Regions from separate parts of the Thioalkalivibrio sp. HL-Eb18 genome, predicted to be linked through region 3. Evidence: predicted binding sites of a transcription regulator. Region 3 holds the regulator's gene; each other region holds the start of a gene.
The links. The regulator FliA, encoded in region 3, starts transcription of late flagellar genes. The targets are predictions, from matches to a motif close to GCTAAAGTTNNNNNNNNNNCNGCCGATA.

Region 1 (5,430 bases), on a different contig from region 3:
CTGGTTCGAGCTGTTCCTCGACTATCCGGACCGGTTCCTGATCGGCAATGACACCTTCAGCCTCGCCCGCTGGGAGCACTTTACCGTGCTGAAGGACAGCACCCGAGCCTGGCTCCAGCAGATGCCACCCAACGTACAGCGCATGATCGCCCGAGAAAACGGCGAGCGCCTGTTTCCGCCCGTCGAGAGTCCGTAGCCCGACCACAAAAAAGCCCGGGACCGTCTCCGGACCCGGGCTTGGCATCAACTGGCTCGGGGTTTATACCTTGAATTGCCCCACCCGCTGCTGCTGCTCGGACGCCAGCTTGGACAGCTCCTCCGAGGCATTGCGGATCTGTTCCGATCCAGCCGCGGTCTGATCCAGCACCTCGGTCACGTTGGCGACGTTGCGGTTGATCTCCTCGGCCACCGTGGACTGCTCCTCGGCGGCACTGGCGATCTGCGTGTTCATGTCGCTGATGCGCGTCACGGACTGGGTGATCGCCGTCAGCGATTCGCCCGCCAGGTTGACCTGCTCCACGCTCTGGTGCGCCTTGGAACGGCCATCTTCCATCGCCTGCACCGCCTCGCGGGTACCGCTTTGCACGCGCTCGATCATCTGTTGGATCTCGTGGGTCGAATCCTGCGTGCGGCTGGCCAGGGTACGCACCTCGTCGGCGACCACCGCGAACCCGCGGCCCTGTTCACCCGCTCGCGCGGCCTCGATCGCCGCGTTCAGCGCCAGCAGGTTGGTCTGATCAGCGATATCGCCGATGACTTCCAGGACCTTGTTGATCTCCTCGGCATCCTGCGACAGGCGGCTGACCACCTCGGCGGCACCATCGACCTGCTGCGACAGCGCGTTGATCGCGGCCACGGTGCGTTGCACGACCTGCTGACCCTCGGTGGCATCCTGGTCGGTGTTTTGTGCCGCGGCGGCGGCATCCGCCGCGTTGCGGGCCACCTCCTGCACCGTGGCCGTCATCTCGTTCATGGCCGTGGCAACCTGATCGATCTCCGACTTCTGTCGCCGTACCTGCTCGTTGGTTTGCTCGCTGGTGGCGGACAGCTCGTTCGCGGCCGCGGCGACCTGATCGCCTCCAGCCGCGACCGTGGAGACGAGACCACGGATCTTCTTGACGAAATTGTTGAACGCCTCCGCCAGCTCGCCGAGTTCGTTCTTGCCAGAGACCTCCAGCGTACGGGTCAGATCGCCCTCGCCACCCGCGATATCGTTCAGGCGTGCCACCGTACGGTTCAGCGGACGAACAATGCTTCGGGTCAGGAGCCAGGCCAGGAGGGCGCCGAGCGCCACGGCAATCACCCCGACCGCCACCACGGTACCAGTCGCGTTGCGCGCCATGGCCACATACGCGCTACGGTCCACCATGACCTCAAGCACGCCGACCACGTCACCGGAGAAATCCGTAACAGGACGCGCGACCACGGCCATCGGGTTACCTTCGTAGGTCACGTTGCGCACCAGTTCTTCGCCCTCCATGACCTCGCGCATTTCGGCATCGCTGAAGGTCGGGTCGCCGCTGATCGTCCCGCGGAAACGGCTGAACGAACGGCCATCGCGCAGATAAAGCGCGACCGGTGAATTCGTATCCGCAGTAAACTCCTCGAAGAAGGAGTCGCCGAACGAAAGACCGAACTCCACCGAACCGACGTGGTCGCCATTGTGTTCGATGGGCACAACCCCGCGAATGCCGAGACCCGCTACCCCTTCCTCAAGCCCCGAGATCGGGGTGCGCTTCTCGTTGGTGTCGACCACCGTCTGGCGGAACCCGGACAGGTCGTCGCCATAATTGTCGGGCGAGTGAACGCGCAGGAAGGAAGTCGCCGGCGGGGTATGGAACTGGTACAGATGCACGCCGTACTGCTCGCTGAGCGAGGCAAAACTCGGAACAGTCATCTCGGCCAGACGCTCGCGATCGCCCGTCGCCATCGCCTCCTGCACGTCGGGGATCTTCGCCACGGTCTCTGCCATTGCGGTCGCGCGCGCGGCTTCCTGGTCCAGACGACCGACAAGCTGCGCGGCCAGATCGGTCAGTTCGCGCTGTTCGGCACGATCGGCCATGGTGCCAAGGCTGTTCATCACGACCACAAGGGTCAGGATCACGGCCAGCAGCACCACCGTGATAATCCCGACCATCAGCCGGACTCCGATTCGGATGTTATCGAACATTTTGAAGACTCTCCCCAATAAGGCTTTGCGGGCCAGCGGCATCCTTGCTGCGGCATTTCATCGACGTTAGCGGCGGCGCAGCATAAAACTTGAGGGGCGTCACAGGAAGCCTGAAAGGCCGGGAGACGAACCTATCCCTGCATCAGGATGACCTCCGCCAGGGCGTAGACCGCAAGCGTAATCACGGCAATCGCCACCATGGAGAGCAGCGCCCCGCCACGGATCATGTCGATCACCCGCAGTCGATTGCTGGCGAACACGATCGCGTTTGGCGGGGTCGCGACCGGCAGCATGAAGGCCACTGAGGCCGCAAAGGCCACAGGGATCGCGAGGAGCACGACCGGGATCTCCATGTGCATCGCCAGCGCGGCCACCAGCGGCAGCAGCGTCGCAGCGGTGGCTGTGTTGCTGGTCACATGCGACAGCAACATGGTCACCACCACGGTCCCGGCAATAATCAGCAGCAGCGGCCATGTCTGGGCGGCACCCAGACCCTCGGCGGCCAGCTCCGCCAGGCCGCTCGCCTCGATGGCCGCGCCCAGGCTGAGGCCCCCGCCGACCAGCAGCAGCACCCCCCAGGGGAGCTCGCGCGTGTTGTCCCAGGCCAGCAGCCGGCGCTGGTCGGCTGCGCCCGAGGGCAGCAGGAACAACAGCCCGGCACCCAGGATGGCAATCCCGGCATCGGTCAGGTGAATCGGCAGGAGACCCTCCAGAAAGGGACGCGACAGCCAGGCCAGCGCCACCAGCAGGAAGACGCCGGCGACCCGGTATTCGGCCCGCGACCAGGCTCCGACCTCGGCACGCTGCTGGTCCATCATTGCCTGCAACCCCTGCAGGCGTACGCGATGGACCGGGAAGACCCAGCGCGTCAGCAGCCACCAGGCCAGCAGGAGCAACGCGGTGGCCAAAGGCAGGCCCAGCATCATCCACTGCACAAAACCGATCTCGATGCCATGCCGGTCGCCCAGATAGGCGGCGGTCAGCGCGTTCGGCGGCGAGCCGATGATCGTCGCCATGCCCCCGATGTTGGCGGCAAAGGCGATCCCCAGCAGTAGCGCCAGTGCGGGACGGCGCGAATGGGTGCCGATCTCGTTACCCGCGATGTGCGTATCACGATCCATCAGCGCCAGAACGGACAGGGCAATCGGCAACATCAGCGCGGCGGTCGCGGTATTACTGACCCACATCGACAACCCTGCAGTGGCCAGCATGAACGCCCCCACCAGAAGATGCAGGCGGTCCCCCGCCCGGCTGACGATCGCGAGCGCAATCCGCTGGTGGAGCCCCCAGCGCTGCACCGCCAGCGCGATCGCAAAGCCGCCCATGAACAGGAAGATGATGGGATTGGCATAGGGCGCGGTCGCCGCGTCCATCGGCATCACGCCGAGCAGCGGCAACAGGGCAATCGGCAGTAGCGCCGTGACGGGTAGAGGCAAGGCCTCGGTGATCCACCAGATCGCCATGAACAGGGTCAGCCCGAGCACCCACCAGGCCTCGCGTGCAACGCCTTCTGGCGGCGAGAAAAGCAGGAACGCGAGCATCAGGAGCGGGCCCAGGAAGAGCCCAATGCGCCCGCGCCAGGCATAGGCGCTGCGGGTAGGGCTCGCACCCGCCGCCGGAGAGTCGCCGTCCGATTGTTGATCGGCGTCGTGCGCGGACATGCCGTGGCTCCTTCACAATTCCGCAAACGTTGGCTGAACGATAACCAAGCCGCATCATCGGAAATTGCATCACCCGGGCAACGTGACTATCGTTGACGGGTTTCCTGGCGCGGCCACCGATGGTCGGCCAGCCGCAGTCTCGCATGTTTTCTTACAAGGAGTCTTTCATGGCCTACGAACTGCCCGATCTGCCCTATGCCAAGAACGCGCTGGAGCCGCACATCTCCGCCGAGACGCTGGAATACCATCACGACAAGCACCACGCGACCTACGTGACCAAGCTGAACGGCCTTCTGCCCGGTTCCGAATTCGAGAACGCCTCGCTGGAGGACATCATCAAGAAGGCCCCGGCCGGCGGCATCTTCAACAACGGCGCCCAGGTCTGGAACCACACCTTCTACTTCAATTGCATGGGCCCGGACGCCGGTGGCGAGCCGTCCGGCAAGGTGGCCGACGCGATCAACAGCGCCTTTGGCTCGTTTGATGGCTTCAAGGAGAAGTTCAACGAGGCCGCGGTCGGCAATTTCGGATCCGGCTGGACCTGGCTGGTGCAAAATAGCGACGGCTCGGTGGAGATCGTGAACACCTCCAACGCGGCCAACCCGATGCGGGATGGCAAGACCCCGCTGCTGACCTGCGATGTCTGGGAACATGCCTACTACATCGACTACCGCAACGCGCGTCCGAAGTATCTGGAAAACTTCTGGAACGTGGTGAACTGGGATTTTGTCGCCCAGCAGATGAAATAAAGTCGCGATAACGCGATTGGGTGCAGCCCCAGTGCGGCACCCTGGGCAGAAGCCGGCGGCTCGCTCGCCGGCTTCTTCATTTGGGAGAGCTTTGCTAATGAGTGACGTCCTGCAGAATACCTACAGCCGGCTGCCGGTTGCCTTCGAACGGGGGGAAGGCGCCTGGCTCTGGGATACCGAGGGCAAACGCTACCTCGATGCCCTGTCCGGCATTGCGGTCTGCGGCCTTGGGCACGCCCACCCGAAAGTGGCACATGCGATCTGCGATCAGGCTCAGACGCTGGTCCATACCTCGAACCTGTTCCGCATCCCCTTGCAGGAACAGCTCGCGCGACGCCTGTGCGCGCTGGCACGGATGGACCAGGCCTTTTTCTGCAACTCCGGCGCCGAGGCCAACGAGGCGGCGATCAAGCTGGCCCGGCTGCATGCCCGCCGCCGCGGCATCGAGAAGCCGAAGGTCATCGTGATGCACGGCAGCTTCCACGGGCGTACGCTCGCAACGCTGTCGGCCACCGGTAACGAAAAAATCCATGCCGGATTTGAACCCCTGGTCGAGGGCTTCGTGCACGTCCCCCATGGCGATGCCGAGGCCGTCGCGGCCCTGGGCAGCGACCCCGACGTGGTCGCCATCCTGGTCGAACCCATCACCGGTGAAGGCGGCATCCACGTACCCCCGCCCGGATACCTGCGGCGCCTGCGCGAACTGGCCGACCAGCACGACTGGCTGCTGATGCTGGACGAGATCCAGGCCGGGATCGGCCGCACCGGACACTGGTTTGCCTTCCAGCATGAAGGCATCACGCCCGATGTGATATCGCTCGCGAAGGGCCTGGGCAACGGCATCCCGATT
Region 2 (5,430 bases), on a different contig from region 3:
TCGAACTTGCCCAGTGCCGCGTAGCTGTCGATCAGGTTGAGCTTCTGAAAGCGGCAGCGGCGCTGGATCTCCGTACGCACGCGATGGCCCTCCGCCACAGTCTCGAAGAAGCGGGCACGCCGCGCCTCGCTCAGGCCGCGCACGATACTCAGCCCGTCGTACACCGCGCGCCGGGCATCGTCCAGGATCTTCTCCGAGAGGTCCGTACCCAGAATCGACACCGGCACGACGCGTTTTGGGCGCGACTCTTCCCATTCGGACACCACCATGGAGATACTGTAGGCCTCCTGCCCGCTGGAGCAGCCGGCCGACCAGACCTTGATCCCCGCGCCCTTCTCCGCACGCTCCGGTAGCAGGACATGGCGCAGGATCTCGAACGGGAAGCCATCGCGAAACCAGGAGGTTTCATTCGTGGTCATCGCGTCGATCACCCGTGTGCGCAGGCGCGGATTGGGCGCCTGACGCATCGCATGCAGCAACTCCGGGACGCTCTTGTAGCCGAACTCGTCCAGCAGCCGCGACAGACGACTCGACACGAGATACTGACGGCTGTCGCCCAGTACCAGGCCACAGCATTCGGACAGGAAACGCGAGAACTCCTCGTAGTCGCGCGAGTCGATCACGAAGTCATCCTTGAAAGTCGACGGTGCGGGCGGACAGGCACGTTGATGACGAATCCTTGACAGCATGTCGGAAAACCCGGCCAAGGGGCACGCGAACCCCCATCCCGGACAGGGGCAGTATACGTGCAACCGCGCGGACGCCGACAGCATCCCAACGGGCGGTGGATGCGGCGCGCCATGGCCGCCGATCTTCACACGGCCGGCAATCCGTTACCGCTTCCATGCCGCCAGGGCCGAATCGGTCGATAAACGCAAACGGCGCGGGCACCGGCATCAGTCCTTGCGGGTCTGATCAAGTACAGCCTCGGCCAGCTCGTCGGGGTTGAACTTGGACAGGAAGGCGTCGGCCCCGGCACGCTTGACCATATCCGTATTGAACTCCCCGCTCAGTGACGAGTGCAGCAGAACCCGAAGGCCTTTCAGGCGATCGTTTGCACGAATTCGAGCGGTAAGGGTGTACCCATCCATGCGCGGCATCTCGATATCCGAGATCACCAGCTCCACCACCTCGTCCACGGTTCCAGCCTCGGCCTGCTCCTCCAGGAAATCCAGGGCCTCGCGACCGTCCTTGAAGACCACATACTCCCAGCCCAGGCCCTTTATCGCACCCTCGATCTGCTTGCGGGCGACCACGGAGTCATCGACGATCACGATCTTGCGCTGTCCATGCCGTGCACGCTCTTCCTCGGCCTCCGCACGTACCTCGTCGGAGACACTGGACGGCAATGGATTGACGATGGACAGCACCCGTTCGACGTCAATGATCTCGACCAGCTTGTTGTCGATCTCCGTAACCGCCACCAGAAACGACTCGCGCCCAGTCCCCCGAGGCGGTGATTTCACGTCTTCCCAGTTGACGTTAACGATCCGGTCGACCGCGGACACCCAGAACCCCTGCACCGACCGATTGAACTCGGTCACCACGACCTTGTGGTTGTCCGTCTCGCCCACGGCCGTGCGCAACCCCATGGCGCGCGCGAGATCGATGATGGGGACAGTCCCGCCGCGCAGCGTGGCCACGCCCCGCACGACGCTCAGCGATCCGGGGATCTGCCGCAGCGGCGGCGACGGGATCACCTCGCGCACCTTGAATACGTTGATACCGAAAGTCTGCGAGCTCCCCAGATGAAACAGGAGCAGCTCCATACGGTTCTGCCCCACCAGTTGGGTACGCTGATTCACATCGTCAATGAATTGACTCATTGTCCTGCTCTCCCCCTCGCCCAGCGGCCAGCCACCTCGACTCGCCGTCCCCAGTGTGCACCCCGTGGACCGACGCTGTCATGCTACAAACCGCCGTCGCATGCCGATTGCACGCGTTCTAGACCCGGTAACGGCCGGCCGTAGTCACTCTTGAGGGTACGACCCTTATTGCCTGGCATGCTTTCTGCTTGCACGTCTGTTCAAACCTCTCGAGTCCTGACGAGCCGACGCGCATCCAGCCCATGAACCAGCCAGCACTCAAACCTTCTATTCGCTCCTGGTGGCTTCCGGCCGCCATGGGCGTTGCTCTGGCTCTGGTCTCCATAACGGCACAGGCCGAGATCGAGGCAGTCGAGAACATCCGCCTGGCGGCGGAGCGCTTCATCCAGGAGGAGCTGAACGTCGAACCGGGCGACGAAGCGGTGGAAGTTCAGATCGGCCGCCTGGACAACCGCCTGCGCCTGGCCCGATGCAGCGAGGCGCTGGAGACCCGTTTCCCGCCTGGCGGACGGCGCGATGGCAATACGGCGGTACAGGTTCAGTGCGAGGCCCCCGTCAGCTGGTCAATCTATGTGCCAGTCACGGTCGAGCGTTACGCCGAGGTCCTCGTCGCCAGCCGCAACCTGCGGCGCCAGCACACGATCCTCCCCGGCGATGTGCGCACCAAGCGTATTCAGACCTCGCGCCATGCCGGGAGCTATTTCGAGACCAAGAGCGAACTGGTGGGACTGCAGACCCGGCGCAACATCCGACCTGGTCAGATCCTGGGCCAGCAGCACGTCACCCAGCGCGAGGTGGTCAGCCGCGGTCAGCGCGTCACCATCCTCGCCGAGAACGGCTCAGTGGTGATCCGCATGCAGGGCGAGGCACTGGAGAACGGCATACTGGGCGATCGTATCCGCGTGAAGAACACCTCGTCCGGCCGCGTCGTGGAAGGCGAGGTACTCGAGTCCGGACATGTACGCGTAGCCCTGTAGAATGGCGGTGTGTCTCGTCACCATCCACAAACTGTGAAACGAATCGAAAAGTCACGGCTCAAGGGGCTACAGTTTCAGCCGGCGCTGCCGCTAACCCCTGCAGTAGAATTGCAAAAACAGGAAACCGCATGATGGATATCAAAGGCCCGAACTCCCCCGGCCTGCGCCCGGACGGCAACAGCTCGAGCGTAAAGGGCCGCGACGAGACCTCCCGGCCCGACGCAGGCGCCCAGGGCAATGCACCCGCGCCCGCACGTCAGGATGACTCCGTCACTCTGACCGGCGCGGCGCAGGCAATGAACGCCGCCTCCGGGGCCGCTGGCAACGCCCCGTTCGACGAGGCGCGTGTCGCTGAATTGCGCGAGGCCATTTCCAACGGCCAGTACCCGGTAGACAACGAGCAGCTCGCCGATCGCATGATCGAGCTGGAAAGCCTGCTGCGCTAATCGAGACCCCACAATGTCGCCCGAACAACGCCACGCCTTTCTCCGCTCGCTGGAGGCCTCGATTCGGCTGAGCCACCAAATGGAAGACATCCTGCTGCAGGAGACCCGCGCCGTGGAATCGCGGGCAGCCGAGACCCTGAGCGACGTCGTGGCCCAGAAACAGACACTCCTGCAGGAGCTCGAGACCGAGAGCCGGCGACAGCGCGAGACGATCGAGGCGGCGGGCGAAACCTATACGCCCGAGGGCCTCGCACGGCTGTTCAGCCGGCTCGAGAGCAGCGCCGAGCTGGAGGACCACTGGCAGGCGCTGCGCCGTTCGGTGGAGCGCTGCAATACCCTCAACCAGGGGAATGCCCGACTGATTGATCGCGACCGTCGTCGCGTTGAGATGTCCATCCAGATCCTCCGCGGCGAGGAACCCGGCCCGGCCCCCACCTACGACCCCTACGGCCGCACCCAGTCCGGCAGCCGTACCGGTCGGCGCATCACCCGCGCATGACCCGCGCGCGCCCTGCGCGACACCTCTGCGCCCTTCTCCGTTCCGCGTCCGGGGCTGGTATTCCGGACCGCCCGGCAGTACCGTGCGGCTTGGCCCAATAATTACAACAACGCCACGCATGGAAGAGACCGACTACACCGTCGACAAGCCGGAGCGGATTGCCGGCATCCTCAAGGATCTGGATCACAAGCTCACCCTCGTCAACGTCCGTCTCGACGACGATGGCCCACTGTACAACTCCGCCCTGGTTCGCCTTGATTCCGGTGCACGCGAGCTCTTCCTCGACGAACTCACGCCCGTCGAAGCGAACCGCCACGCCCAGGAAGGCACCGGTATGCGGGTATTCGCCAGCCTGCGCGGGGTGGCCGTACGCTTCTCCACCGCCGTCTCGCGCATCGAACGCGAGGACGCCGGGGTCCTCTACGTCTGCCCCTACCCCGACACTCTGGAGTATCTGCAGCGACGCGAGACCTTTCGCGTGCATATCCCGATCAGCGAGCGCCCGCGCATCGAGTTGCAGTACCGCGAATGGAAAGACCCCGGTATCGGGGACCTGGCCGACCTGTCGGCTCAGGGGATGTGCGTGGAGGTACCGCAAGACTGGGTCGAAGCGCTCGAGATCGGGACCCCGATGCGGTTCGAGAACCTGCTGCTGCCCGACGTTGGCGAACGCCTGGGCGGCGACCTGCGCCTGGCCAACCGCCGTCGCAGCCCGCGCGACGGATATGTGTATGCTGGCTTCCAGGTCACCGGCATGAACCAGTGGCTGGAGCGGCAGTTCAATATCGCCCTGCTGCACTATCAGCGCGAGGCCCGACGGCGTTCGATGGAGTAACCGACGAGGCCAGCCTCCCCCTCACTCCAGACACAAAAAAGGCCGCTCAATGCGGCCTCTTGTTTCACCTGAAGAATTTTCTTCAAGCCGTTGAATTTGGTCGGGACGGCAGGATTTGAACCTGCGACCCTCTGCACCCCATGCAGATGCGCTACCAGACTGCGCTACGCCCCGAAGCCGCGAATCATATCCCATTCCCCGCGCCCACGAAAGGACCCGAGCGGCCAGGGCAACACTGATCAGTGTTGCCCTGAACCTCAGGCGCGCAACACGCGCAACACCGATTCCAGCTCCGAGATCGTGTCCTGGATGATCTGGCGTGCCTGCTGGCGATCGCCCTTGGCCTCGTCGCCGGAGAGCTTCTGCCGCGCGCCATTAATGGTGTACCCCTCTTCGTACAGCAGGGCCCGGATCTGGCGGATCAGGATCACGTCCTGGCGCTGATAGTAGCGCCGATTGCCCCGCCGCTTGACCGGCTCGAGCATCGGGAACTCCTGCTCCCAGTAGCGCAGTACGTGAGGTTTCACCTGGCACAACTCGGCAACCTCGCCAATGGTGAAGTAGCGCTTGCCCGGGATCGCGGGCAGTTCCTGGTGGTTACTCGCTTCCAGCATAGCTTTCGACCCGCTCGCGCAGCTTCTGACCCGGTCGGAAGGTGACGACACGGCGCGCCGAGACCGGGATTTCCTCGCCGGTCTTCGGATTGCGACCAGGCCGCTGGTTCTTGTCGCGGAGGATGAAGTTGCCGAAGCCGGAGAGTTTCACACCCTCGCCATCCTCCAGCGACTGGCGCATCTCCTCGAAGAACATCTCGACGAATTCCTTGGCCTCGCGCTTGTTCAGGCCT
Region 3 (5,430 bases):
CGTTCGGTGTCCGAGGCCGCCCAGCGTCAGGAGGCCAGCGGCCAGCCCGCCATCCTGGTGGTGGCCCCGGAGATCCGTTCCTGGATTGCCGGGTGGCTCCGCGGAGCCGTGCGCAACCTGGCGGTGCTGGCCTTTACCGAGATCCCCGACAACCGGCGGATCCGCGTGGTGGCCACAGTGGGCCAGGAAGACTCGGCCCGGCAGGCAGCCCCCACGAGTGCCTGAGACGAACAGTAGCGATCGGGTCCGCCAGGGCTAAACGGGAGAACAGCGATGAATGTGAGACGGTACCGGGCACGCGACATGCGCGATGCGATGCGGCAGGTGCGTGAACAGCAGGGCGAGGATGCAGTGATCCTGTCGAGCCGTCGTGTCGATGGCTGGCTGGAGGTCGTCGCGGCGCTGGAAGATGGGGATGCGGGCGTCTCGGAACGCGAGCAGCAGGCCGCGGTGAATGCGGTCCATGCCCCGCACGAGGCGTCGCCATCCGCCTCGCGTCCGACCCCGGGCTCGGCCTGGCCCGCGGACCCCGAGCTTGCCGCGATGCGCCAGGAACTGCGGGATCTGCGCAGCCTGCTCACTCGCCAGCACAGCGACAACGAGGCCGCACAGTGGGCGGCGCGACATCCGCTGGCGGCGGAGTGCAAGTCTCGTCTGATGGACCGGGGGTTCAGCGAGTCACTGGCGCGCAGTCTCGCCGGGAGTATTCTCGACGACAGCACCGTGGAACAGGCCTGGGAGCGGCTGCGCGCACGCCTTTCCGGGGCGATTGCGACTCGCCATCCGGATATCCTGGATGAAGGCGGCGTACTGGCCCTGGTGGGGCCTACGGGGGTGGGCAAGACCACCACGCTCGCGCGCATCGCCCTGCGTCAGATCCGCCGTATGGGCGCGGATTCGGTTACGCTGGTCACACTGGATACGCAGCGCATTGGGGCCACGCGCCAGTTGCAGGCGTTCGCGCAGATGGCGGGCGTGTCATTGCGGGTGCTGCAGGGCGCGCGCGAGTTGCGCGACATGACCGCGCGGGCGGAGGATGGGCACCTGATCCTGGTCGACACCGCCGGACAGGCACCTTCCGCGGTGGGTGACGAGTCCCTGTTCGCCGGCTGGCCGAACCGTGTTCGGCGCGAGAGCTGGCTGGTCGTCTCCGCGACCACTCAGGCGGCGGCGCTGCGAAGAGTGCTGGATGCGTTTCGGAAGACCGAGCCATCGGCACTGGTGCTGACCAAACTCGACGAAGCCGAACAGTTGGGGGAGACGTTGTCGGTATTGCTCGATCAACACCTGGGTCTCACGTTTGTCAGCGATGGGCAGCGGATTGCCGAAGACTTCCACCGGGTCGAGACGGGCGATCTGACCCGGCGGGCGCTCGGCGAGGAGCGCGGGCCAGCGCGTCGATCCTCTCGCGATGAACGATGGACCGATGCAAGCCTGGCGGATTTCGCAAATAACGGTCGCAGTGCGCCGTCGCCGGGCCGTACTCGGGATGCGGGCGTTCTGGAGATGATCCATCCGGTAGGGAAAGGACGCTATGCCACGCACTAATGAGCCGTTGAAGGTCATTGCGGTTGCCTCCGGCAAGGGCGGCGTCGGCAAGACCAATGTGTCGGTTAACCTGTCGGTAGCGCTCGCGCGGCTGGGCCGCGAGGTCATGCTGTTTGATGCTGACCTGGGGCTGGCCAACGCTGATGTACTGCTCGGGCTGCGGCCCGAGCGCACCCTGCATGACCTGGTGACGGGGCAGGTGGACGACCTCCAGGAAGTCCTGATCGAGGGTCCCGAGGGAATCAAGGTCATCCCGTCGGCGTCGGGGATTGCGGCGATGGCGAATCTCACGCCGCTTGAGCACAACGGTCTGATCCAGGCATTCAGCGCCTATTCCAAACCGCTGGATGTGCTGGTGGTGGATACGGCGGCAGGTCTGCAGGAATCCGTGACGACCTTCTGCCGGGCGGTCCAGGAGACCCTGGTCGTCGTCTGCGACGAGCCGGCGTCGATTACCGACGCCTATGCGCTGATCAAGGTGCTGCACCGCGACCATGGCATGCGGCGTTTCCGGCTGGTCACGAACATGGTCCAGGACCGCGCGGGTGCCGAGCGTTTGTTGCAGAAACTCACCACGGTTTGCGACAACTACCTGCCGGAGGTGATCCTGGATCTTGCCGGTTACATCCCGATGGACGAGCATCTGCGCAAGGCCGTACAGAAACGTGCGCCGGTCGTGCAGCAGTATCCGGGCAGTCCGGCGGCCAAGGCCTTTACCGAGCTCGCCCGTACGGTGGACCGCTGGCCGGTGGCCCGTGGTGCGGACGGTGGTGTCGGGTTTTTCGTCGAACGGATGCTGCAGAGCGCATGATGTCGCCGCGTAATCGCCTTCCCGGATACGAGAGCGTGGCCGCGACAGGCCACGAGCAGCGCGTTGCGGAGCATATCGAGCTGGTGCATCGCATCGCGCATCATCTGATGGCGCGTCTGCCTTCCTCGGTCCAGGTCGATGACCTGATCCAGGCCGGCATGATCGGCCTGCTGGAGGCCGCGCGGCAATTCGAAGGCGGGCAGGGTGCCACGTTTGCTACCTATGCCGGGATTCGGATCCGTGGCGCGATGATCGACGAATTACGCCGCAGTGACTGGACGCCGAGATCGGTACACCGCAACAGCCGCAAGATCGCCGAGGCGATCCAGACGGTCGAAGCCAGAGAGGGGCGGGCGGCGCGCGGGGTCGAAGTGGCCGAGGAACTCGAGGTGCCGATCGACGAGTACTACTCGATGCTGCAGGACCATGCCGGCGCCCATCTGTTCGCGCTGGACGACCTGGGCGGCACTGATGGTGATGCGGACCGGGTGATCGAGGGGCAGGAGGCCTCGCCCTCGCGCACGATCGAGGCTGGAGAATTTCGCGAGGAGCTGGCCGCCGCGCTGGGTGATTTGCCCGAACGCGAACGTCTGGTGCTGTCGCTTTATTACATCGAGGAGCTCAACCTGCGCGAGATTGGCGCGGTGCTGGGGGTGACCGAGTCGCGTGTGAGCCAAATCCGCAGTCAGGCCGTCATCCGACTGCGCGCGCGCCTGGGTTCCTGGCTCGAAGACGGCGAGGCTTTGCAGTTATTCTGAGGGCCGCGCTCTAGTACTCACATGAATCATTTATCCCGGAGTGACCTGTGGACAAGGGAATGAAAATTCTCATCGTGGACGACTTCTCCACGATGCGACGGATCATCAAGAACCTCTTGCGTGATCTTGGCTTCAACAACACGCAAGAGGCCGATGACGGCAGCACGGCACTGCCGATGCTCCAGAACGGCGACTTCGATTTTCTGATCACCGACTGGAACATGCCCAACATGCCGGGCATCGACCTGCTGCGGGCGGTTCGGGCCGACGAGAAGCTGAAGACGATGCCAGTGCTGATGGTGACGGCGGAGGCCAAGCGTGATCAGATCGTCGAGGCGGCCGAGGCGGGCGTGAACGGCTACGTGGTGAAGCCCTTTACCGCGGAAACCCTCAAGGAAAAGATCGACAAAATATTCGAACGCATTGAAGCGCAAGGTTAACTTGGGTTTCGGTGTCGACATCTCCTGGTCCGCGACAATGCATGGCCGGGGGATTGATTCCGGGCATCACGTTCGGGATGGGGAGCGAGCAAGGGGCTTTGGATGACAGACCAAGAACAATCGATCGGTGAGCAGCAGATCGCTCGCGCGCGGGAGCTCGTGCAGGTTCTGGAGGCAGGGGACGAGGTGGCCGCGCGCGCGCTGATCCAGGAGCTGGCGCGTCCCTACGACCGCGAACTCTTCGACGAACTCGGAAAGCTCACGCGCGACCTGCACGAGGCCTTGCAAAGCTTCCGCGGGGATTCGCGGCTGGTGGAGCTGACCCAGGCCGAGATCCCGGATGCCCGTGAGCGTCTCAATTATGTGGTCACGATGACCGAGAAGGCCGCCCACGAGACCCTGACCGCCATCGAGACGAGTCTGCCGATTGCCGAGTCGTTCAGCCAGCAGGCCGGCGAACTGACGGCGAAGTGGACTCGTTTCCGAAATCGGCAACTCTCGGTCGATGAGTTCCGGGAGTTTGCCCGCGAGCTGGATGCGTTTTTTGCGCAGGCCAACGACGACACCGAAGAGCTGCGGCGCTTGCTGTCGGAAGTACTGATGGCGCAGAGCTACCAGGATATTACCGGGCAGGTGATCCGGCGCGTCATCCAGCTCGTGACGGACCTGGAGGAGAACCTGGTCTCGCTCATTCGACTGTCCAGCGGGCGCATGGAGACCATCGAGGCCGCCGAGAAGACGCTCGACGATGATACCGAGCGGCGCGAGGGCGATCGGCGCGGACACGGACCAGCAGTGCCAAAGACTCAAGATTCCGGCCAGGATGTCGTTCAAGGACAAGACGAGGTGGACGATCTGTTGTCCAGTCTGGGCTTCTAGGCAGCCCGCTGATTCCTGAATCAGCGGCTTCCCGGCGCCCATCCCTTAACGGCAAGCCTCACCGGAACGGAGAGACCGAATGGCCATCGACCCCAACGACGAAATCCTTCAGGACTTCCTGATCGAGGCCGGGGAACTGCTCGAAGGACTCAACGAGCAGCTGATCGACCTGGAACAGCATCCCGATGACCGGGATCTGTTGAACGCGGTATTCCGCAGCTTTCACACGATCAAGGGTGGCGCGGGCTTTCTGAGCCTGGATCCGCTGGTGACCGTCTGCCATCACGCAGAGGACGTGTTTAATCTCCTGCGCAACGGGGAGCGTCAGGTCGACGGTCACCTGATGGATACCATGCTGCGGGTCCTCGATACGCTGAACGTGATGTTTGGCGACCTCCGCTCCGGGGTCGATCCGACGCCCGCGGAGGCTGATCTGGTCGAAGACCTGCGGCGGATGGCGAAGAACGAAGACGTGGCCGGCAATTCCGAACCCGACGCAGTCGCGACGCCCGACGAGTCCCCCGAGCCGGAGCCGGAACCGGCACCCCCCGCGGAGGTGGAAGCGACCGCGATGGCCGCGGACGACGCGGCGGGGGAAGACTCGGGATTGGTCGGCGCCGATGACGAGATCACCGACGATGAGTTCGAGGCCCTGCTGGATTCGCTGCACGGCGATGGTTCGCCGCAGGCGGCCCAGGACTCCGCTACGTCGTCGAATGCGGACGCAGGGTCGCCCAGCACGGATTCGGATGCAGCCGGGCCAAGCGGGGATGAAGAGGACCTGATTTCCGACGATGAATTCGAGAACCTGCTGGACGAGTTGCAGGCGCGAGGTGATGGGCCTCCTGCCAGTGCCGCGCCGGCACCTGCTGCCGCTGAGTCGTCCACGCAGGAAGAGCCGAGCGTGGAGCCCGAAGCCGCCGCCAGTGCGGCACAGGAACCGCCGGCTTCCGAGGCCAAGCCACAGGCTGCCAAGCCTGCGGCCGCGGCGGCT
Region 4 (5,430 bases), on a different contig from region 3:
ACAGCGTGCTGGCGATGAGCATCGGGGTGCTGGGCCTGGCCTGGTCCGCGCACTACCTGACCGAGCTGTTCCAGGGCTACTCCCACCCGGACCGTGCGATGCTGGCGGTGACCATCGGCCTGCTGCCCGCCTGGGTCGGTAACGTGGCCGCCGCCTTTCCCTGGCCCTGGGGCAACACTATCGGCCTGCTGCTGATCCTGTATTCCCTGTGGCTGCTGTACTGGTCGCTGCGCGGCATCCTCGGCCTGAAGCGCGGCAACCGCATCGGCCTGTTCGTGGCCACCGTCTTCTGCGGCGCGTTCATCACCCTCATCTTCGGCTGGCTGTTGATGGACCTGATCCCCGGCGCCACCCCCGAGACCCGCATCGGCACCACCTGGCTGATCTGATTCACTCCGGCCCTGTAGGAGGCCAGCCCTCTGGCCGATTGGGAACATGCCAACGCCCCATCGGCCAGAGGGCTGACCTCCTACAGGGGGAAATCGGACAACTGGGGCCGCCTTGGTTTTCGTTGCCCAAGATCCATATCTCTGAGAGTCGAGGCTGTTTGCTGGGTGGCCTTGCTCCTTGGCAATGACGGTAGTAGCGGCTTCGGACCTGACACAGGTTTCTCGCATCACCTGGGTGTGTCAAAGCGGTTGTTCAGGACCACGGGTATGTGGCTGGCCTGTGTCCCCTGTGGCGCTGTGCGGCTTCGTATCGGCCGTGGCTGATGAGTGGTGTGAGCCGAAGCGCTGGGGTGGCGAGCGTGCGCCGTGGTGGACACGTTCAGGCGGGCGGCAAAATTTTTCCGGAATGGGGCTAAAGGATTCGGTCGAGCGGTCGTTACTGCTTTCGAAGGCGCACGAGTGTTCGCCGAGGAAGCCGACCAAGGTGGTTCGGCATGACGCTACAGGAGCGTAATCATGTCTCAAGTCATCAACACCAATATCCTGTCCCTGAATGCTCAGCGCAATCTGAGTAATTCCCAGGGCGCGCTGGCCCAGAGTCTGGAGCGACTGTCCTCCGGCCTGCGGATCAACAGCGCCAAGGATGACGCCGCCGGTCTGGCGATCTCCGAACGCTTTACCACCCAGATTCGCGGCCTGAACCAGGCCGTGCGCAACGCGAACGACGGCATCTCGTTTGCGCAGACCGCCGAGGGTGCGCTGAGCACCGTGGGCGATGCGCTGCAGCGTATCCGCGAACTGTCCGTCCAGGCGGCGAACGACTCCAACTCCGCCTCCGACCGCGAGGCCCTGAACAACGAGGCCCAGCAGCTGATCGCCGAGATCGGCCGCGTCGCGAACTCCACCGAGTTCAACGGTGACGCGATCCTGGATGGTGCGCTGCAGGATCTGTTCTTCCAGATTGGGGCCAATCAGGGACAGAACATTGCCGTTTCGGGCGTGGATGCTCGTACTACCGAGCTGGGTCGTGCCATTGCGATGGGGGAAGACGGTCTGACCCAGGAGCAGATCAACGATGTTGGCATCGGTTCGATGACCGATATTACGATTAACCTTGATGAAGTTGGGGTGCTGGAAGGACTTGATATTGACATTGAGGTCGACCTGACGGGTGTCACGTCGCTGGAAGATGCCGTACGGGAAATTAATTCTGCCATCGCCAATTTTGAAGGCAGTGACGAGGATGTTGCGGCTGTACGCAGCGCGGGCCTTAGTGCGGCACTCGTGACCGACAATGATGGCGAAACGACCATCGCGATCCGCGGTAATTTCGATACGGATTTTGAAGTTACCGGGGGCGTAGTGAGCCTCGATGATGACGACGGGGCGGGAAATACCACGGACATCACGTTGTTTGACGACACTGGTTCGGAAGCCAAGAATCTGACCGACGTGGACATTGCAAGTCGTTTCGGTGCCACCGAAGCTCTGGCCATCGTCGATGGTGCGCTGAACCAGGTGAACTCTCTGCGTGCCGATCTGGGTTCGGTCCAGGTCCGCTTTGAAAACACCATTGCCAATCTGCAGGTATCCTCGGAGAACCTTGAGTCGGCCCGCTCGCGTATCCGGGACGCAGATTTTGCCTCCGAAACGGCCGAGCTGACCCGGGCGCAGATCCTGCAGCAGGCCGGTACCTCGGTGCTGGCCCAGGCGAACGCGACGTCGCAGAACGTGCTGGCCCTGTTGCAGTAAGTTGAACCGGTAAAAGGCCATGAGACGGGCGGGTGGCCAGACGGTCACCCGCCTTTAATGGCGAGGGAAGCAAGATGAGTGATTCGATTGGCAGTATCACTTCATTGGTGTTTCAGCCTGCCCGTCAGGGGCAGGGCGATGCCTCGATGCCGGTTGCTAAAGGGTTGAACGATACCGCGGGTTCTCGGAATGCCAGTTTCGGGGATGTCCCGGCGAGCCCCGATATTCCTGAACGGGGGCTGGATGAATCGACCCAGTCTGTGGACTTGGGAGAGTCGGAGGGCATGGAGCAGGTGGTGGAGTCGATCAACGCCTATCTGCAATCGTCCAAGCGTGCGCTGGAGTTCAGCGTGGATGATTCGAGCGGCCGGACGGTGATCACGGTCAAGGATGCCGAGCAGGACGAGGTGATCCGGCAGATTCCGCCGGAGGCAGTGGTGGCCCTGATTCGTCATTTCCAGGAACAGCAAGGCCTGGATGGTACGGGGGTCGAGGAACGGGCCTGACCGACCCGGCACATTATCAACCACAGTGACTTTCGGCCGGGCTTGTCCCGGCTTTTTTCTGTCGGCCGATATGGGTGTGCATCGGATGTGGGGGCTCGACAGGAAATCGTTGCGGACCCCACAGAGGCACAATGGCAAGAAAATCGAAAATTCGTGTTAAAGCTCACGGATAGCTTGTCGTTAACGGGCCTGAGAGCGGTTGAATGCCGCCATCGCGATCGCCCGAGGCGGTCTAAAGCTATGCCGTAAGGAGACGTAATCATGTCCCAAGTTATCAACACGAACATCCTGTCCCTGAACGCTCAGCGCAATCTGAGCCAGTCGCAGGGTGCCCTGGGCCAGAGCCTCGAGCGGCTGTCCTCGGGCCTGCGAATCAACAGCGCAAAGGACGATGCCGCCGGTCTGGCCATCTCCGAGCGCTTCAGCACGCAGATCAACGGCCTGAACCAGGCTGTGCGCAACGCCAACGACGGTATCTCGTTCTCGCAGACCGCCGAAGGTGCGCTGAGCACCGTGGGCGACGCGCTGCAGCGGATCCGCGAACTGTCCGTACAGGCGGCGAACGACTCCAACTCCGCGTCCGACCGCGAGGCCCTGAACAACGAGGCCCAGCAGCTGGTGGCCGAGATCAGCCGCGTTGCCAACGAGACCGAGTTCAACGGCGACGCCATCCTGGATGGGGCGTTGAACGACATCTTCTTCCAGATCGGGGCCAACCAGGGTCAGAACATCGCGGTGTCCGGTGCCGACGCTCGGGCGACTGAACTCGGTCGAGCGATCGCCGAAGGGGCTGAAGGCCTGACTCAGGAACAGCTAAATGATGTCGGGATTGACGAAATCGATGACATCGAGATCCGCCTGGATGAAGTCGGCGTCCAGGATGACCTCGGAATTGAGATCGACGTCGACCTGGATGGCGTCACCACTCTGCAGGATGCGGTTCGCGAAATTAATTCGGCTATCTCGAGTTTTGAAGGGGCTGATGACGGTGAAACGCAGGCGGTTCGTGATGCCGGTTTGAGTGCCGCACTCATTACCGACAATGAGGGTGAGACGACCATTGCCGTTCGCGGGAATTTTGATACGGAATTTACCTTAAGCGGTGGCCAGGTAACGCTCGATGACGATGATCCGACGACGGTCGACTTGTTCTCGGCCGACACCGAGACCGATGGTCCGACTTCGGAACAGTTGAACCTCACGGACGTCGACATCGGCAGCCGCGCGGGTGCCACGGAAGCCCTGGCTGTCGTGGATGGTGCCCTGGACCAGGTCAACTCCCTGCGTGCCGACCTGGGCTCGGTGCAGGTGCGTTTCGAGAACACCATCGCCAACCTGGAGATCTCCTCGGAGAACCTGGATTCTGCGCGTTCCCGGATCCGGGATGCCGACTTCGCCGAGGAAACCGCGGAGCTGACCCGTGCCCAGATCCTCCAGCAGGCGGGGACCTCCGTACTGTCGCAGGCGAACGCCACGTCGCAGAACGTGCTGGCACTGCTGCAGTAAGCCGGGGTCTTCAAGGAGACCTTATGTAAGGCGGGTGGCCTTGGGCTGCCCGCCTTTTTTTATTGCGCGGATCCAATTCCGAACCATGTGAAGCCAGGTTGGGTACTCGCTACGGCTGCGCCAGACTGAAGCCGAAGCGTGAACCGGTTCACGAACGAAGCGGCGCGGCTTGGCTAAAGAAATCGCTGAAACAGTCGTTATACTCAGCTAGAACGCATGCGAAAGTCCCGAACAGGGGCGTGGTGAGGTGGCGCGTCATGGCAATTAGTTCTCTCGGTGTAGGGTCCGGACTGGACCTGAATCAGCTGGTAGGGCAGCTCGTAGCGGCCGAGCGCGAGCCCAAAGAACAGCGCCTGAACCAGCGCGAAGAGCGCATTGACGCGCAGATTTCGGCCTTTGGCGAGCTGACCAGCAGTGTGGATCAGGTGGGTTCGGTGCTGGGCGATCTTTCCGGTTTCGAACCTACGCAATCGGCCTCGGTGGCGGATGACAGCGTGGCGAACGTCACGGTGACCGGGGACGCCGAGAACAGTGATTTCTCGCTTGAGGTCAATCAGCTCGCGCAATCTCAGATCGTTGCCTCGGCTGCCGGTGATTTCGACAGCGCCGATGACGAAGTAGGCGCGGGTCAGCTGCAGATCCAGGTCGGCAACGGGAATGCCGTCACTATTGACGTGGAAGAGGGCGCCACCCTGCGCGATGTTCGCAATGCGATTAACGACTCCGAAGCGGGTGTCACCGCGTCCATTGTGAATGACGGCAACGGTGCGCGCCTGGTACTGAGCGCGAACGAGACCGGAGCGGATAACACCATCTCCGTCACGGCGACGGAAGACCCCGAGGGCAGTGGACTGGGCCGACTGGATAGCAGCAACCTGACCGAGACCCGCGCGGCCCAGGACGCGGAGGCCGTCATCAACGGACTGACCGTCACCAGCTCCAGTAACACGTTGAGCGACACGATCGAGGGGCTCGAGATCGAACTGACGGGTGTCTCCAGCGGCCCGACAACCGTGTCCGTGTCGGAGGATCGCGACGAGCTGGAATCGCTGCTGCAGAGCTTCGTGGAGAACTACAACGCGCTCATCGGGCAGACCAACCAGCTCACGGCTTACGATCCCGAAGAGGACGAGGCGGCCGTGCTGACGGGCGACAGCACGGTGCGCGGGATTCGCAGCCGTCTTGGCAACGCCCTGATCCAGCCAGCGGAAGGTGCTGGCGGATCCAATCAAACGCTGGCCGAACTCGGCATCATCTCCAACCGGGATGGGACGCTG

Region 1: a site for FliA is predicted at 2,238-2,265, ahead of F813_RS0102230 (methyl-accepting chemotaxis protein). Genes of this name have one in related genera too.
Region 2: a site for FliA is predicted at 2,869-2,896, ahead of flgM (flagellar biosynthesis anti-sigma factor FlgM). Genes of this name have one in related genera too.
Region 4: a site for FliA is predicted at 2,803-2,830, ahead of F813_RS0109030 (flagellin). Genes of this name have one in related genera too.

What each region holds. Positions count from the first base shown of each region.
Region 1 covers NZ_KB822961.1:159,765-165,194, reverse strand. Annotated here, with positions in the region: gene F813_RS0102235 (amidohydrolase 2) at 1-196, shown strand, start outside; gene F813_RS0102230 (methyl-accepting chemotaxis protein) at 260-2,170, opposite strand; gene F813_RS0102225 (DASS family sodium-coupled anion symporter) at 2,302-3,831, opposite strand; gene F813_RS0102220 (superoxide dismutase) at 3,999-4,580, shown strand; gene F813_RS0102215 (acetylornithine transaminase) at 4,678-5,430, shown strand, end outside.
Region 2 covers NZ_KB822961.1:133,216-138,645, reverse strand. Annotated here, with positions in the region: gene F813_RS0102110 (protein-glutamate O-methyltransferase CheR) at 1-623, opposite strand, end outside; gene F813_RS0102105 (chemotaxis protein) at 897-1,826, opposite strand; gene flgA (flagellar basal body P-ring formation chaperone FlgA) at 2,069-2,803, shown strand; gene flgM (flagellar biosynthesis anti-sigma factor FlgM) at 2,935-3,249, shown strand; gene F813_RS0102090 (flagella synthesis protein FlgN) at 3,263-3,748, shown strand; gene F813_RS0102085 (flagellar brake protein) at 3,867-4,583, shown strand; tRNA gene F813_RS0102080 (tRNA-Pro) at 4,681-4,757, opposite strand; gene F813_RS0102075 (MerR family transcriptional regulator) at 4,841-5,197, opposite strand; gene F813_RS0102070 (integration host factor subunit alpha) at 5,181-5,430, opposite strand, start outside.
Region 3 covers NZ_KB822971.1:34,416-39,845, forward strand. Annotated here, with positions in the region: gene flhA (flagellar biosynthesis protein FlhA) at 1-225, shown strand, start outside; partial or broken gene flhF (flagellar biosynthesis protein FlhF) at 304-1,375, shown strand; gene F813_RS0109825 (MinD/ParA family protein) at 1,535-2,359, shown strand; gene F813_RS0109830 (RNA polymerase sigma factor FliA) at 2,356-3,117, shown strand; gene cheY (chemotaxis response regulator CheY) at 3,177-3,557, shown strand; gene F813_RS0109840 (protein phosphatase CheZ) at 3,660-4,436, shown strand; gene F813_RS0109845 (chemotaxis protein CheA) at 4,516-5,430, shown strand, end outside.
Region 4 covers NZ_KB822969.1:101,336-106,765, forward strand. Annotated here, with positions in the region: gene F813_RS0109015 (YIP1 family protein) at 1-389, shown strand, start outside; gene F813_RS0109020 (flagellin) at 906-2,141, shown strand; gene F813_RS0109025 (flagellar protein FlaG) at 2,288-2,647, shown strand; gene F813_RS0109030 (flagellin) at 2,909-4,153, shown strand; gene fliD (flagellar filament capping protein FliD) at 4,411-5,430, shown strand, end outside.